Regions from separate parts of the Micromonospora sp. NPDC047527 genome, predicted to be linked through region 1. Evidence: riboswitches for the same ligand, from Rfam matches in the RefSeq annotation. Region 1 holds a riboswitch; the other holds the start of a gene.

Region 1 (7,827 bases):
GCGGTTCACGTTGCCGGTGATCCCGGCCGGGCAGCCGGACAACGCCACCGGCAACGGGGCGACGGTCGTGCTCGACCTGCCGGACGACGCCACGAGCATCTCGTTCATCGGCGCCGGAACGCAGGGCAACCAGAGCGCCACCGGCACGGCGAGGTTCAGCGACGGCAGCACCGCCAGCATCCCGATCCAGATGAGTGACTGGACGCTGGGCGGCAACGCCAACGGCACCCCGTCCTACGGCAACATCGTCGTCGCCAAGACGGCGTACCGGCTGTCCGGCACGAGCCGGGACGGCGCCCAGCCGTTCCTGTTCGCCACCGCGCCGTACCAGATCCCGGCGGGCAAGACGCTGGTGTCGGTGACCCTGCCGACGCAGACCGGTGACCCCCGTTCGGCGGGCCGGATCCACGTGTTCGCCGTCGCCAACGACGGCACGCAGGCCCCCGCGCTGGCGACCGTCGCCCCGGCCGACCAGACGGCGAACGCCGGGCAGGCCCTCGCGGCGAACCTCGGTTCGGTGAGCGGCGGCGTTCCCGGCACGACGGGCTACCGCGCCCGCGTCCAGTGGGGTGACGGCACGGCTCCGGAGGACGTCACGATCGGGTCGTCCGGCGCGATGAGCGGGCAGCACACCTACGCGCGGGAGGGCACCTACACGGTGCACGTCACGGCGTGGGACACGCTGGCGAGCAGCACCACGGCCTTCACCGTGACCGTCGCCCGGGGCGGATCCCAGCCGACGATCGCGCTGTCGAAGGCCGGCACCGTCACCACCGGCGACGCGATCACCGTCGACGGCAGCGGGTTCGCCGCCGGCGAGCAGGTGACCGTCAGCGTCGGCACCGACCCGTCCCGGACCACGACTGTCGCGGCCTCCGCGACGGGAACGGTCCGCGCCTCGGTCCCGACCTCGGGCGACGCGCAACCCGGACGGTACGCCGTCACCGCGACGGGCGCGTCCACTCGTACGCCGGCCACGGCCACCGTCCAGGTGACCGGGCGGGCGGAGGCGCCGAGCTACCAGCCTCGGGTGGCGCTGCTGAGCACTGCGGCTCCGCGCGGGACGTCGATCACGGTCGACGGCTTCGGGTTCGCGCCGAACGAGACGGTCACCATCACCTTCGGCGACGGCCTCGCGGGCACCACCGTGCGGGCGAACGGCGACGGTGTGATCTCCGGCGCGACTGTCGTCGTCCCGGGTGCGGCGAAGGCGGGCGCGACAAGCGTCACGCTCAGCGGCGCCACGTCGGCGACGACGGTGTCCCGGCCGTTCACCGTCACCGGCGCGAACTGAGCCGGGGGTAGCGCAGCCGCGTGGGGCGGGCCGTGACCACGGCCTGCCCCACGCGGCTCGCCGCGGGCAGAACAGCTCTAGAGCGGGGCGAGATCCGGAACGCCGTAGTGCTGGTCGAGGACCTGCATGGCGGCGCCTGCGGCGATCACGTCCGCGCCGAGGCTGGACAGGGTCACGTCCGTGGTGAGCCAGTCCGCGCGGGGCACGTCGGTGTGCACGGCCTCCTCGACCGCCGCGAGGTAGGTATCCGCGTGCCGCAGGAGGTCGGCGCCGGCCAGCACCACGCGGGAGAGGTCGAGGGTCTGGAGCAGGTTGACCACGCCGACCGCCAGGACGCGGGCCGCCCGCTCGATGTCGCCGGCCTCGGCGGCGTGGTGGTGCACGATCTCCAGGCATCCGTGCCGCCCGCAGACACATGGCGGCCCGTCCAGGGCGACGACGGTGTGGCCGAACTCCCCGGCGTTGGTGTGCGCGCCCCGGTGGGCCGTGCCGCCCAGCCAGAAGCCCCCGCCGATGCCGGACTCGACCATGATGAGGACCGCGTCGCCGAACGTCCCGCCGTGCCGCCATGCCTCGGCGGTGATCCCCGCGGTGACGTCCTTGTCGAGATGCACGGGCAGGCCCAGGTGCGCCTCGGCGAGTTCGCGCAGCGGGATGTCGTGCCAGTGCCGCAGCCCGTGGGCGTCCCGGACCAGGCCCCGCGCGTGGTCCAGCGGGCCGATCATGCCGATGCCCACGCCGGTCAGCCTGCCCCGCAGGTCGGTGCTGCCGGGTATCGCGTCGATGCCGGAACTCAGCGCGTCGAGGAGCTGCGCCGGGGTGAAGTCGCCGGGCAGTGGGCTGACCGTCGAGTGGTGCACGGTGCCGGCCAGGTCGACCAGGACCAGCCGCAGCGTACGGCGGGCGACGTGGGCGCCGATCGCGTACCGGCTGTCGGGGACGAGTTCGTAGACGATCGCCGGCTTGCCGATGCCGGGGCGGCGGACGCCGGCGGGACGGATCAGGCCGTCGGCGGTCAGGCGGGCGATGACCTTGGAGACCGCCTGGGGTGTCAGGCCGGTGGCGTCGACCACGGTCGACCGCTCGAACGTCCGCACGGTACGTCCCACGGCCATGACCAACGCCTGGTTGTAGCCGCGCAGGAAGGTGACGTCGGCTGTGGTGCGCGTCATCTCACCACCCTATTACGCAACGCTGTTGCTAAATTCGCTCGGTGCATGCACTGAGCAGAAATCGACGCCTGGGGGCGGTTCTCGCGTTGGCGCTGGGCGGTGTGGCGGTCGGCCTCACCGAGTTCGCGGCGATGGGCCTGCTGCCCGACATCGCACGCGGCCTGCTCCCGCAGCAGTACGCCGAGTCGTCGTCGGACGCGGTGGCCCGCGCCGGGTGGACGATCAGCGCCTACGCGCTCGGCGTGGTGGTGGGCGCGCCCCTGATCGCCGCGCTGACCGCCCGACTGCCGCGCAAGAAACTGGTGCTCGGTCTGCTCGTCCTCTTCATCGTCGGCACCGTCGCCTCGGCGATCGCGCCGACGTTCGACCTGGTGCTGGTGGCCCGGTTCGTCGCGGCACTGCCGCACGGCGCGTACTTCGGCGCGGCGGGTCTGCTCGCGGCGGCCCTGCTCGGCCCCGGCAACGAGGCCCGGGGTTTCGCCGCCGTGCTCGGTGGTCTGACCGTGAGCAACCTGGTGGGCGTGCCGGCGGTCACGCGGCTCGGGCAGGCGGTCGGCTGGCGAGCCGCGTACCTGGTCATCGCCGGTGTGTTCGTGCTCACGCTGCTGGCGGTGCTGGCTGTCGTTCCGGAGGTCGTGGCGGCCGTCGACGCCTCGCCGGCCGCCGAGTTGCGGGCCCTGCGGACCTCGCAGGTGTGGCTCGTGGCGGCCACCGGCTCGGTGGGCCTCGCCGGTCTCTTCGCTGTCAACACCTACCTCGCGCCGGTCACTACCGACGTCGCCGGCCTTTCGGCCACGACCGTGCCGTGGGTGCTCGTTGCGGTGGGCCTGGGCATGACAGTCGGCAACGCCCTGGGCGGTTGGCTCGCGGACCGGGACCTGCGCCGGAGCATGTACGTCGGTTTCGTCGCCATGATCGTCAGCATCGCCGTCTTCGGCCTCGTCGCATCGAACGGCGTCGGCCTGTTCGTCGGTGCGTTCCTGGTGGGCGCGACAAGCCTCTACCTGGGGCCGGTCCTGCAGGCGCGCCTGATCACTGTCGCGCCGGGCGCGCAGTTGATGGGCGCGGCGATGAGCCAGTCCGCCATGAACATCGCCAACAGCCTCGGTGCCGGGCTGGGCAGCGTCGTCATCGCCGCGGGCTTCGGCTACCTCGCGCCGGCCTGGGTGGGCGTGGTCCTTGCGATTGCCGGCCTGGGCCTGGCGGGGATCAGCTTCTCGGTCGAGCGACGCACGCGGGCCGCGGAGACAGTCGCACTCGCGGGCTGACCCGTCGATCGATGGTGGTGGGCGTCGGTGCCGCCGACACGCCGACGTCGACATGTGGGGTGTGACAAACGCTGCTGCCCCTATATATGGTGTCGAGCGCAGCTGGTTCGGCCGCTCGTTCGGAGTGGTCGAGGCAAGAGGGAACCCGGTGGGAATCCGGGACTGTCCCGCAGCGGTGAGTGGGAACGACAGCCGTCATCGGCACTGGGCCACCAATCGGCCCGGGAAGCGACGGCCAGTAGGAGACCGGCGAGCCCGGTCGTGCCCACGAGTCCGAAGACCTGCCAGCGCGCCGCGTACCCGCACCCGGGTGCGCGGCGGTCCGAGGCCGCGTGGGACGGCTGACGCCACCTGACCCACGCCCAGCGTGGCGTCCGCCGGTGTCTGTCTCCTCGCGTCCGAGGGCCATCTGGTCTCGAACTCGCGAGGAGTGAGTGGTGACAGTCACCGAGGTAGCCCCGGTCAGCGGCGAGACGGCGCTGCGACGGACGCCGATGCAGGTCCGCAAGCGCGACGGCGCCACCGAGCCCGTGGACGTGAACAGGATCGTCCGGGCGGTCGAGCGGTGGGCCGACGACCTGGCCGACGTCGACCCGATGCGCGTGGCGACCCGCACGATCAGCGGCCTGTACGACGGCGCGACCACGGCCGAGCTGGACCGGCTGTCCATCCAGACCGCGGCCGAGATGATCGGCGAGGAACCGCAGTACTCGCGCCTGGCCGCCCGGCTGCTGTCCGGCTACGTCGACAAGGAGGTGCGTCGGCAGGGCGTCACCTCGTTCAGCGCGTCGATCCGGATCGGCCACGCCGAGGGCCTGATCGGCGACGGCACCGCCGCGTTCGTCGCGACGCACGCCGAGATGCTCGACGACGCGATCGACCCGGACGGCGACCGGAGGTTCGAGTACTTCGGCCTGCGCACGGTGTACGACCGGTACCTGTTGCGTCACCCCACCAGCCGGCTGGTGCTGGAGACCCCGCAGTACTGGCTGCTGCGGGTGGCCTGCGGCCTGTCCCGTACGCCGGACGAGGCGGTCGGCTTCTACCGGCTGATGTCCAGCCTGGCCTATCTGCCCAGCTCCCCGACGTTGTTCAACTCCGGCACCCGGCACACGCAGATGTCCTCCTGCTACCTGGTCGACTCGCCGCGCGACGAGCTGGACTCGATCTACCAGCGGTACGCGCAGGTCGCCAACCTGTCCAAGTTCGCCGGTGGCATCGGCATCGCGTACTCCCGGGTCCGGTCCCGGGGCGCGCTGATCCGTGGCACCAACGGGCAGTCCAACGGGATCGTGCCGTGGCTGCGCACGCTGGACGCGAGCGTCGCCGCGGTCAACCAGGGCGGCCGGCGCAAGGGCGCGGCCTGCGTCTACCTGGAGCCGTGGCACCCGGACGTCGAGGAGTTCCTGCAACTGCGGGACAACACCGGCGAGGACGCCCGGCGTACCCACAACCTGAACCTCGCCAACTGGATCCCGGACGAGTTCATGCGCCGGGTCGAGGCCGACGAGATGTGGTCGCTGTTCGACCCGCACGAGGTGCCGGAGCTGCCCGACCTGTGGGGGGAGCGGTTCGACGCCGCGTACCGGGAGGCCGAGGCGCAGGGCCGCTACGTGCGGCAGGTCCCCGCGCGGGAGCTGTACGGGAAGATGATGCGGACCCTCGCCCAGACCGGCAACGGGTGGATGACGTTCAAGGACGCCGCCAACCGGCTGTGCAACCAGACGGCCGAGCCGGGCAACGTCGTGCACCTGTCCAACCTCTGCACCGAGATCATCGAGGTGTCCAGCGACGCCGAGACTGCGGTGTGCAACCTGGGCTCGGTGAACGTCGCCGCGCACCTCACCGCCGACGGCATCGACTGGCATCGGCTGCGCGCCACGGTCCGCACCGCCGTGACGTTCCTCGACCGGGTCATCGACATCAACTACTACCCGACCCCGCAGGCGGCGGCGAGCAACCCCCGCTGGCGGCCGGTCGGGCTCGGGCTGATGGGCCTCCAGGACGTGTTCTTCGCGCTGCGGCTGCCGTTCGACTCGCCGGCCGCGCGGGAGCTGTCCACCCGGATCAGCGAGGAGCTGTACCTGACCGCGCTGGAGACCTCCGCCGACCTGGCGCACCGCTTCGGCGCGCACCCGGCGTTCGGGCAGACCCGGGCCGCGCGGGGCAACCTGCAACCCGACCTGTGGGGCATCGAGGGTACGCAGACCGCGCGCTGGGCCGCGCTGCGCGAGCGGGTGCGGGCGAACGGGCTGCGCAACTCGCTGCTCGTGGCGGTCGCCCCGACGGCGACCATCGCCTCGATCGCCGGGTGCTACGAGTGCGTCGAGCCGCAGGTGTCCAACCTGTTCAAGCGCGAGACCCTGTCGGGTGAGTTCCTCCAGGTCAACACCGCTCTGGTACGCGAGCTCAAGGCCCGTGGCCTGTGGACCGACCGGACCCGGTCGGCGATCAAGCGAGCCGAGGGGTCGGTGCAGGGCATCACCGAGCTGCCGGCCGACGTCCGGGAGCTGTTCCGCACCGCGTGGGAGCTGCCGCAGCGGGCGCTGATCGACCTGGCCGCCGCTCGTGCCCCGTTCATCGACCAGTCCCAGTCGCTGAACCTGTTCCTGGCCTCGCCGACCATCGGCAAGCTCTCCTCGATGTACCTGTACGCCTGGAAGGCCGGGCTGAAGACCACCTACTACCTGCGTTCCCGCCCCGCCACGCGGATCCAGCAGGCCACCGTCGCGGTCCTCGCGCCGTCGACGACCGACGCGGACGCGCTGGCCTGCTCGTTGGAGAACCCCGAGTCGTGCGAGGCCTGCCAGTGACCGCCGCCGACACCACTACCGACACCGTCACCGACACGAGGACCACGCACATGCTGCTCGACCCCGGGATGGACCTCACCCTCCGCCCGATGCGCTACCCGCACTTCTTCGACAGGTTCCGCGACGCCATCCGCAACACCTGGACGGTGGAGGAGGTCGACCTGCACGCCGACCTCGCCGACCTCGACAGGCTCTCGCCGGCCGAGCGGCACCTGGTCAGCCGCCTGGTCGCGTTCTTCGCCACCGGCGACACGATCGTCGCCAACAACCTGGTGCTCAACCTGTACCAGCACGTCAACAGCCCGGAGGGCCGGCTCTACCTGTCCCGGCAACTGTTCGAGGAGGCCGTGCACGTCCAGTTCTATCTCAACCTGCTCGACACGTACGTCCCCGACGAGACCGAGCGGTTCGAGGCCTTCGCCGCCATCGAGAACATCCCCTCGATCCGACGCAAGGCCGAGTTCTGTTTCCGCTGGATCGACTCCCTCAGCGACCTACGGGAGCTGCGAACCCGCCAGGACCGGCGCACGTTCCTGCTCAACCTGATCTGCTTCGCCGCCTGCATCGAGGGGCTGTTCTTCTACGGCGCGTTCGCCTACGTCTACTTCCTGCGCTCCCGGGGTCTGCTGCACGGCCTGGCCTCCGGCACCAACTGGGTGTTCCGCGACGAGTCCATGCACATGGCGTTCGCGTTCGACGTCGTGGACACCGTCCGCGCCGAGGAGCCGGACCTGTTCGACGACGACCTCGCCGACCAGGTCCGTCAGATGCTCACCGAGGCCGTCGAGTGTGAGGTGCAGTTCGCCGAGGACCTGGTGGGCCACGGCGTGCCCGGCCTGACCCTGGCCGACATGCGGGAGTATCTCCAGCACGTCGCCGACCGCCGCCTCGCCCAGCTCGGCATCGCGCCGCACTACGGGTCGTCCAACCCGTTCGCCTTCATGGAGTTGCAGGACGTGCAGGAGCTGTCCAACTTCTTCGAGCGGCGGGTGTCGGCGTACCAGGTCGGGGTGACGGGCGCGGTCGCCTTCGACGACGACTTCTAGCCGGCGGTCTGCGCGTGGGGCTCGGCCACCCGCCGCCCGGTCGGCGGGTGGCCGAGCCCCGGCTCCCGCGCGGGGGTATCGGCGACTCAGCTCGTGGTGCAGGTGAGGCTGGTCGGCGGGTTGTTGGTGCCGTTCCAGGCGCCGGTGAACCCGAAGGTGGTCGAGGCGCCGGCGGCGAGCGCGCCGTTGTAGGCGGCGTTTGTCACGCGGACGGCCGATCCGTTCTGGGTGTGG
Region 2 (7,827 bases), on a different contig from region 1:
ATTCACGCTGATGGGGCTCACCATCGGCTACTCGCTGCCGAGCAAGGCGGCGATCGTGGTGGCGCAGGTCGTCTTCCTGCCGCTCGCGTTCGGCGGCGGGCTGCTCTCCGCGCCGGGGGACGCACCCGGTTTCATCGAGACGATCGCGCCGTTCCTGCCCACCAGGGGTGCGGCCGAGCTGATGTGGGCCGCGGTGGGCGACTACGACGTCGAGCCACTCTCGTTGATCATGCTCGGCGTCTGGGTGGTGCTGCTCGCCACGCTCGCCGCCTGGGCGTACCGGCGGGACGAGGGTCGCCGGTTCAGCTGACGATTCGTCCGTTTCCGCCCCGGGCCGCGGCGGGACGGTGCCAGGATTCCCGCAGGGGGCCGCCGTGGCCGCCCCGGCCGAGAGGGGTCTTGACGTGAGCACCGTCCCGCCGGGTACGCCCTGCTGGGCCGACCTGGCCACCCCGGATCTGACCGACGCGCGGCGGTTCTACCCCGAGCTGTTCGGCTGGACCGGACGGGTGACACCGGAGCCCGAGGCGGGCGGCTACACCGTCTTCCTGCTCAACGGGCAGCCGGTCGCCGGAGTGGGACCGCCCGCGATTCCCGATCAGGTGCCGATCTGGTCGACGTACCTCGCCACCGACGACGCGGAACTCGTCGCCGGCCGGGTCGAGCGGGCCGGCGGGCAGGTCGTGGTGCCGCCGTTCGAGGTCTTCGACCGGGGCCGGATGGCGGTCTTCGCCGACCCGGCGGGCGCCACGTTCAGCGTCTGGCAGCCGCTGGCGATGCCCGGCGCCGAGGTGTTCAACGTGCCCGGCGCCATGAGCTGGAACGAGCTGGTCACCCCCGATCCGGAGGGCGCGAAGGTCTTCTACGAGCTGGTGTTCGGCTGGCAGCCGGACGAACAGCCGGTCGGCGGAATGACGTACACCGGGTGGCGGCTCGGTGCGCGGATCGTCGCCGGGATGATGCCGCCGCTGGCCGACGACTTCCCGGCCGACCTGCCCGCGTACTGGACGGTGTACTTCGCGGTGACCGACGCGGACGCCGCCGCGGCCCGCGCCGCCGAGCTGGGCGGAACCATCCTCGTCCCACCCCGCGACATCCCGACGGGCCGGTTCGCCGCCCTACGCGACCCGCAGGGCGCCCTCTTCTCGGTGATCGACCTCGGCCCGGAAGAGGACTGACCGCCCCCGTCAGCGAGGGCGGACGGGGACCACCAGGGGGCCGTGGGTGCCGGGGACGACGCGGACGCTGGCCCGGTAGTGGGTGGCCAGGAGGTGTTCGGTCAGCACCTCGCGGGGGGTGCCGGTCGCCACCACCTGACCGTCGGCCAGCATCACCATCCGGTCGGCGTACTCGCCGGCCAGGGAGAGGTCGTGCATGGTGGCCAGCACGGTCAGGCCGTGCGCGCGGCGGAGCTGGTCGACCAGTTCCAGCACCTCCTGCTGGTGGCCGATGTCCAGCGCGCTGGTCGGCTCGTCGAGCAGCAGCAGCGTCGCGCCCTGGGCGAGCGCCCGGGCCAGGAAGACCCGCTGCCGTTCGCCGCCGGAGAGGGTCGCCAGCTCGCGGCGGTGGAAGCCGACGAGGTCCAGCCTGTCGAGCACCTCGTGCACGGCGGCCACGTCCGCGGCCGACTCCCGGCCCAGCGGCGGGATGTACGGGGTACGGCCGAGCAGCACGTAGTCCAGCACCGACATGCCGGGTGGCACCACCGGTGACTGTGCCACCGTGGCCACCACCCGGGCGCGGTTCCGGCGGCGCAGTTCGGCGCTCGGCGTACCGAACAGGGTGATCGCTCCCGGCGCGGGCAGCAGGCCGCCGACGGCGCGCAACAGGGTCGACTTGCCGGCGCCGTTCGGGCCGATCACGGTGACCCACTCGCCGACGGCGACGGTCAGGTCGACGCCGGTGAGGATCGGGGTGCCGCCCAGGCTGACGTGCAACCCCCGCACCTCGACCGCCGTCGCACCGGCCTGGCGGGGAGCGGGCACGCCGGCCGGCTCGGGGCTCATGTGAGCACCCGCCGGGCGGTGCGCAGCACCAGGACGAAGAACGGGCCGCCGAGCAGGGCGGTGACCACCCCGATGGGCACCTCGGCCGGGGCGGCGGCGGTGCGGGCCACCACGTCGGTCAGGGCCAGGAACGCCGCCCCGAACAGCATCGACAGCGGCAGGATCACCCGGTAGCTCGACCCGGCGAGCAGCCGGACGGTGTGCGGCACGATGATGCCGACGAAGCCGATCAGGCCGGTCGCGGAGACGGCGGCGGCGGTGCCCAACGACGCGGCGGCGATCAGCAGGTAGCGGGACCGCTGCGGGTGCAGGCCGAGGCTGCGCGCCTCGTCGTCGCCGAGCGCGAGGACGTCCAGCTCGCGGCGGTGCAGCAGCACCACCACGGTGGTCACCACGGCGTACGGCAGCACCAGCAGCACGTCGTGCCAGCCGGCGGTGGCCAGCCGGCCCAGCAGCCAGGAGTAGACGGACTGGATGGTGTCGGAGTGCCGTTGCAGCAGGTACGTCTGCCCGGCGGAGAGGAACGCGGAGACCGCGACCCCGGCCAGGATCAGCATCGCCGGGGACCGGCTCCGGCCGCCGGCCGCGCCGAGCAGGTAGGTCATCGTCACGGCGAGCAGCGACCCGACGAAAGCGGCCAACGGGATGGTCAGCGGCAGCCCGGAGATCGCGCCCTGCCGGCCGGCGCCGCCGAGGGCGATCACCGCGGTGACCGCGAGGCCCGCGCCGGCGGCCACCCCGAGCAGGTACGGGTCGGCGAGCGGGTTGCGGAACACGCCCTGGTAGCAGCCGCCGGCCAGGGCGAGCAGGCCACCGACGAGCAGGCCCAGCACGACCCGGGGCAGCCGCAACTCGGTGACGATGGCGATTTCCCGCTCGGTCAACCCGCTCTCCAGGTGCACCCCGGGGATCAGGTTGAGCAGCTCGGCGGCGACGCTGCCCGGCGGCAGACTGACCGGGCCGAGCGACACCCCGGCGACGAGCGCGACGAGCACCGCGAACACCCCGGCAGCCAACCAGCGCTTGCGCAGGCCGGCGGGCCGGGACGCGAGCTGCGTCCCGGCCGGCCGCGTGGTTGGTGCCGGGGTGGCCACCGGAAGCAGTCCGGTCACCGACGGACGTCGATCACGCGGGCACCTTGGCGACCGCGTCGATGACAACCCGGAGCAGGTCCACGATCCGTGGGCCCCACCGGGAGGCGATGTCGTCGTCCAGCGCCACGACCTGGTTGTTCTTCACCGCGGTGACCCCGGCCCAGCCGCTGCGGGCCTTGACCGAGTCGCCGCTCTGCTGGCAGCACTTGGCGTCGGCCAGGAAGACGAAGTCGGGGTCGGCCTTGACGATGAACTCCTGGGACAGCTGCGGGTAGCCGGCGCTCTTGCCGTCCGCGTCGGCCGGGTCGGCGATGTTGGTCAGACCGGCCAGGTCGTAGATCGAGCCGATGAAGGTCTTGCTGGTCGCGCTGTAGAGCTCCGGGCCCAGCTCATGGAAGTAGGTGAGCTTCTCGGCGCGCTGCGGCACGTCCTTGACCAGCTTGGCGATGTCGTCCTTCATCCGGGTGGTGACGTCGGTGGCCTGGTCGGCGTGCCCGGTAAGCGTGCCCAGATCGGTGATCTGCCGGTAGGAGTCGTCAAGCGTGGTCGCCGCCGGGGTCAGGTACACCGGGATCTTGAGCTTGCCGAGCTGGTCGACGATCTTGTTCCGGTCGTCGGAGATCACCACCAGGTCGGGGTTCTTGCTGGCGATGGCCTCGGCGTTGGGCTGGAAGCCGGACAGGTCGGTCTTGGGCGCGTCAGCCGGGTAGTTGGACTGGTCGTCGACCGCGGTCACCTGCGGGCCGGCACCGATGGCGAAGAGCATCTCGGTGGCGGTGGGCGCCAGCGACACGATCTTCTCGGGCCGCTTGTCGAGGGTGAGCGAGCCGACCGTCACCGGGAAGCTGGCGGTCGCCGAACCGACGCCGGGCGCCGGCTGGTCGGTGGTCTTCTCGGCGCAGGCGCCGAGGGCGAGCGCGGCGACCGCGAGGGTCGCGGCGAAGAGCCGGGGGGTACGTCTGAACATGGGGCCTCCTGTCGGTCGAGGAGTGTTGCTTCGCCGACAGGGCTTCCGTACGCCCGCCCACGAGGCGCCCTTCCTCGAGAGCGCGTGTCGCGACCGATCCGCAGGCGACCTGGCTTGTCCCCACCGTCAGGCGGGGCATCACAGTTGCGGGACAGCGCCGGTATCGCACCGGCTTCGCTGCGGAGTGGTCGCTAAGACGGTAGCGCACCGCGGGATCTGGAGGCTCGGAGCGGGTGGTGGGGCCCCGCAGGGGCGGAACGGGGCCCCACCCGATCAGGAGGCGGTGATGGTGACGTTGTCCACAGCCGCCTCCACGAGGCTCGCGCCGGAGGCATCCGCGGCCTCGACGAGGATCCGCACGGACTGGCCGGCGTACGGAGTGAGGTTGAGGTTCGCCACCGCCCAGCTCCCGTTGCGGTTGGTCGCCGCGCCGGCCTGGGTGAGCAGCGCGGTGGTGCCGCCGTTGTGCACCACGCTCACCCGCAGGTAGTCGGCTGACGACGAGTTCGAGCCGTGTGCCAGATACCAGGCCAGCGAGAGGGTCAGCGTGCCCGACGACGGCAGGGTCACCGCCGGGGACCGGGCACTTGTCACGCCACCGTCGACGTCGTAGTCACCGGCCGCCGAGCCGGCGAGCCGGCCGGTGACCAGGTCGTTGGCGCCGGCGTACGGGGTGAGCTGCTTGGCGCCGGAGGAGGTGGTCGCCTGGGCGGCACCCCGCTCCCACACTCCGCTGGTGGCGGCGTCCGTACCGGACGGGTTGATGGTCCACCCGGTGGCGGTCTCGAAGGTGTCGGACCAGACCGTGGTGCCGCCACCACCGCCGCCGCAGTACTGCGCCTGCTTGCCGATGGCCCGGTACGGGCAGTCGGCGTACTCGCTGAGCATCAGCACGGCCTCGCGGTTGCGGCTGGTCTGTGCGGGGATCACCTCGTCGGGCGGGTAGAAGCCGCCGCCGCTCGCCGAGCCCGGGTACATCTCGAAGGTGTACGCCCAGATGTTGTGGGTGGCCCACATCCAGTCGATGCTGTCCCCGTCGGTGATGTAGAGGTCGCTGGACTGCTGCGGGGTGTAGTTGTTGGTGGCCGCCATCTGCTGGCCGATGGTGGCGAAGGTGTTGTACTGGTCGGCGTTCATCCCGGCCGCGGTGTTCGCGGTGGTATAGCCGTACGGCCAGAGCACCAGCTGCGAGTACGTGTGGAAGTCGATGTTCGCCTTGATCTGCTGGGTTCCGCCGACCACGCGACTGTTGACGAAGTTGCGCAGCGCCTGCGTCTCCGGGGCGGAGAACGCCGACGGGCCGCGGTAGGTCTCCGACGAGGTCGAGCCGGACGAGCCGCCGCAGCAACCCCAGTTGTAGGACCAGTTGCGGTTCAGGTCGGTGCCGACGTTGGACGAGCCGCTGTTGGGCTGGCGGTTCTTGCGCCAGGACCGGTACGAGCCGGTGGCGATGTCGTACTCGCTGCCGTCCGGGTTGACGGTCGGCACGATCCAGATCTCCCGGCTGTTGACGATGTTGGTGATCCGGGAGTCGCTGCCGTAGCTGTCGGTGAAGAGGTTGAGCAGGTAGATCGCCATTTCGACGGTCAGGTGCTCACGGGCGTGCTGCTGGGCGTTGAACAGGATCTCCGGCTCGTTCTCGTCGGTGCCGACGTTGTCGGAGATCTTCACGGCCATCAGGTCGCGGCCCTCGTACGACGTACCAATGCTGATCTTGCGGGCGATGGCCGGATGGTCGGCCACGGCCTGGTTCACGACGGCGGTCAGTTCGGCATAGTCGTGGTAGTTGGAGTCGGCGGGCGGGAAGGCCAACGTGCCCACCTCACCGGCGCCGCGTTCGGCGTTCGGTGGCGGGGTCAGCGGTTCCAGGCGGAATCCGAGCCGGCCGATCGCGGCGGCCTCGCTCGCGGTCGCCGAGATGTGCAGGACCCCGTGCTCGGAGTAGTCGATGGCGGCCCCGGTGCGGGCCACCGCGTTGCGGTCGGCGAGGGTCCGGGGCCCGAGCACCCGGTAGCCGGCGGCGGCCGACTCGGCGGTGCGATCCGGTGCCGGTTTCGCGGCGACGGGTCCGGCGGCCACGGTGACGATGCCCAGCCCGGCGACGACAGCGAGCGCCAGGGCACGGCGGAGAGGTGTGGGCGTGCGGAGGGCCATGTACTACCTCCTCGAAGGGCGGGACATCCCGCTCGGTGATGCACACTTCATCACCAGCCACATGGTCGAATCAATATCCGTCGTTGCCTTGTGCATCCCAGATTCACCATCGCTGCGGCAATGATTTTCTTCCCAGCACCCACTGGCGAAACTTCCCTCCGCGCGGAACACTGACCAGCGACGATGCACCTCTCGACACCGCGGAGCACCCATGGCCAGATCCCGCCTGCACGCGGCCGCCCTCGCGGGCGTCAGCGCGCTCACCCTGCTCGCCCCCGCAGCCCCCGCCACAGCGGGTCGACCACCCGCTCCCGCCCACGACGAGCGGATCACCTTCCAGGACTGGTCCGGGCCCGCCGACTGGCACCGGGGCAGCAGCGCCGGCACCCGCGTCGTGCCCGGGGCGCGAGCGGGCGTCACCCTGGCCCGCCCGGCCGGCACCATCGAGTACGCCGATCCGCACACCGGCGCCACCCGCACCTGGGAGTACGGCACCTGGACCTCGCCGGTGACCCGGATCGGCTTCGACGCCACCGAACTGATCGCCTCCTGGAACGCCGAGACCCCCGCCGGCACCTGGATCCAGGTGGAGATGCAGGGCAGCTACACCAGCGGCGACCAGACCCCCTGGTACGTCATGGGTCGCTGGGCCTCCGGCGACACCGACATCAAACGGGCCAGCGTCAACCGGCAGGGTGATCCCTGGTCGACGATCTGGACCGACACCTTCAGCATCGACGACGCCGACGCCGGGGTGCTGCTGCGGTCGTACCAACTGCGACTGACCCTCTACCGGGCACCCGGGCAGACGGCCTCGCCGGTGGTCCGGATGCTCGGCGCGATGAGTTCCAACGTGCCGGACCGGTTCACCGTCCCGCCCAGCGCGGGGCACATCGCCTGGGGCGTCGAGTTGCCGGTGCCGCGCTACTCGCAGAACGTGCACAGTGGGCACTACCCGGAGTACGACGGCGGCGGCGAGGCGTGGTGCTCGCCCACCTCCGCGGAGATGGTCGTCGAGTACTGGGGGCGCAGGCCGTCGGCGGCCGACACCTCCTGGGTGGACCCGACCTACCCCGACCCGACGGTCAACCACGCCGCCCGGATGGTCTTCGACTACGCGTACGACGGCGCGGGCAACTGGCCGTTCAACACCGCGTACGCGGCCAGCTTCCCCGGACTGGAGGGCCGGGTCACCCGGCTGCACTCACTCGACGAACTGGAGCGTTTCATCGCCGCCGGCATCCCGGTGGTGACCAGCCAGTCGTTCCTGGCCAGCGAGTTGGACGGCGCGAACTACGGCACGTCCGGGCACCTGTTCGTGGTGGTCGGCTTCACCGCCGAGGGCGACGTCATCGTCAACGACCCCGCCTCGTCCAGCAACGACGTGGTGCGCAACGTCTACAAGCGTGCCCAGTTCGAGCAGATCTGGTTGCGGACCAAGCGCACCAACGCGACCGGCGGAGTCTCCGGCGGCTCGGGCGGCATCGCGTACCTCATCAAGCCCACGTCAAAGCCCTGGCCCCGGGTCCCCGGCTCCACCAACTGGTGACCGGCCCCATCGGGACCCCTCCTGACCTATCGGGGGTGATCAAGAGGTTCGCGTCAC

The links. A riboswitch is a leader RNA that binds a small molecule or an ion and turns the genes downstream of it on or off. The one in region 1 is predicted to bind cobalamin.
Region 2: linked by a shared signal. The riboswitch ahead of ABZ808_RS11385 (ABC transporter substrate-binding protein) and the one ahead of ABZ808_RS07495 (ribonucleoside-diphosphate reductase subunit alpha) in region 1 are both predicted to bind cobalamin.

The regions. Positions count from the first base shown of each region.
Region 1 is NZ_JBEYTK010000001.1:1,680,175-1,688,001, reverse strand. Features, by position in the region: gene ABZ808_RS07510 (GH92 family glycosyl hydrolase) at 1-1,294, shown strand, start outside; gene ABZ808_RS07505 (ROK family protein) at 1,372-2,466, opposite strand; gene ABZ808_RS07500 (MFS transporter) at 2,508-3,734, shown strand; cobalamin riboswitch at 3,821-4,038, shown strand; gene ABZ808_RS07495 (ribonucleoside-diphosphate reductase subunit alpha) at 4,229-6,547, shown strand; gene ABZ808_RS07490 (ribonucleotide-diphosphate reductase subunit beta) at 6,598-7,593, shown strand; gene ABZ808_RS07485 (glycoside hydrolase N-terminal domain-containing protein) at 7,680-7,827, opposite strand, start outside.
Region 2 is NZ_JBEYTK010000002.1:537,196-545,022, reverse strand. Features, by position in the region: gene ABZ808_RS11405 (ABC transporter permease) at 1-310, shown strand, start outside; gene ABZ808_RS11400 (VOC family protein) at 405-1,178, shown strand; gene ABZ808_RS11395 (ABC transporter ATP-binding protein) at 1,188-2,006, opposite strand; gene ABZ808_RS11390 (iron ABC transporter permease) at 2,003-3,109, opposite strand; gene ABZ808_RS11385 (ABC transporter substrate-binding protein) at 3,132-4,067, opposite strand; cobalamin riboswitch at 4,149-4,297, opposite strand; gene ABZ808_RS11380 (M14 family zinc carboxypeptidase) at 4,341-6,221, opposite strand; gene ABZ808_RS11375 (C39 family peptidase) at 6,433-7,770, shown strand.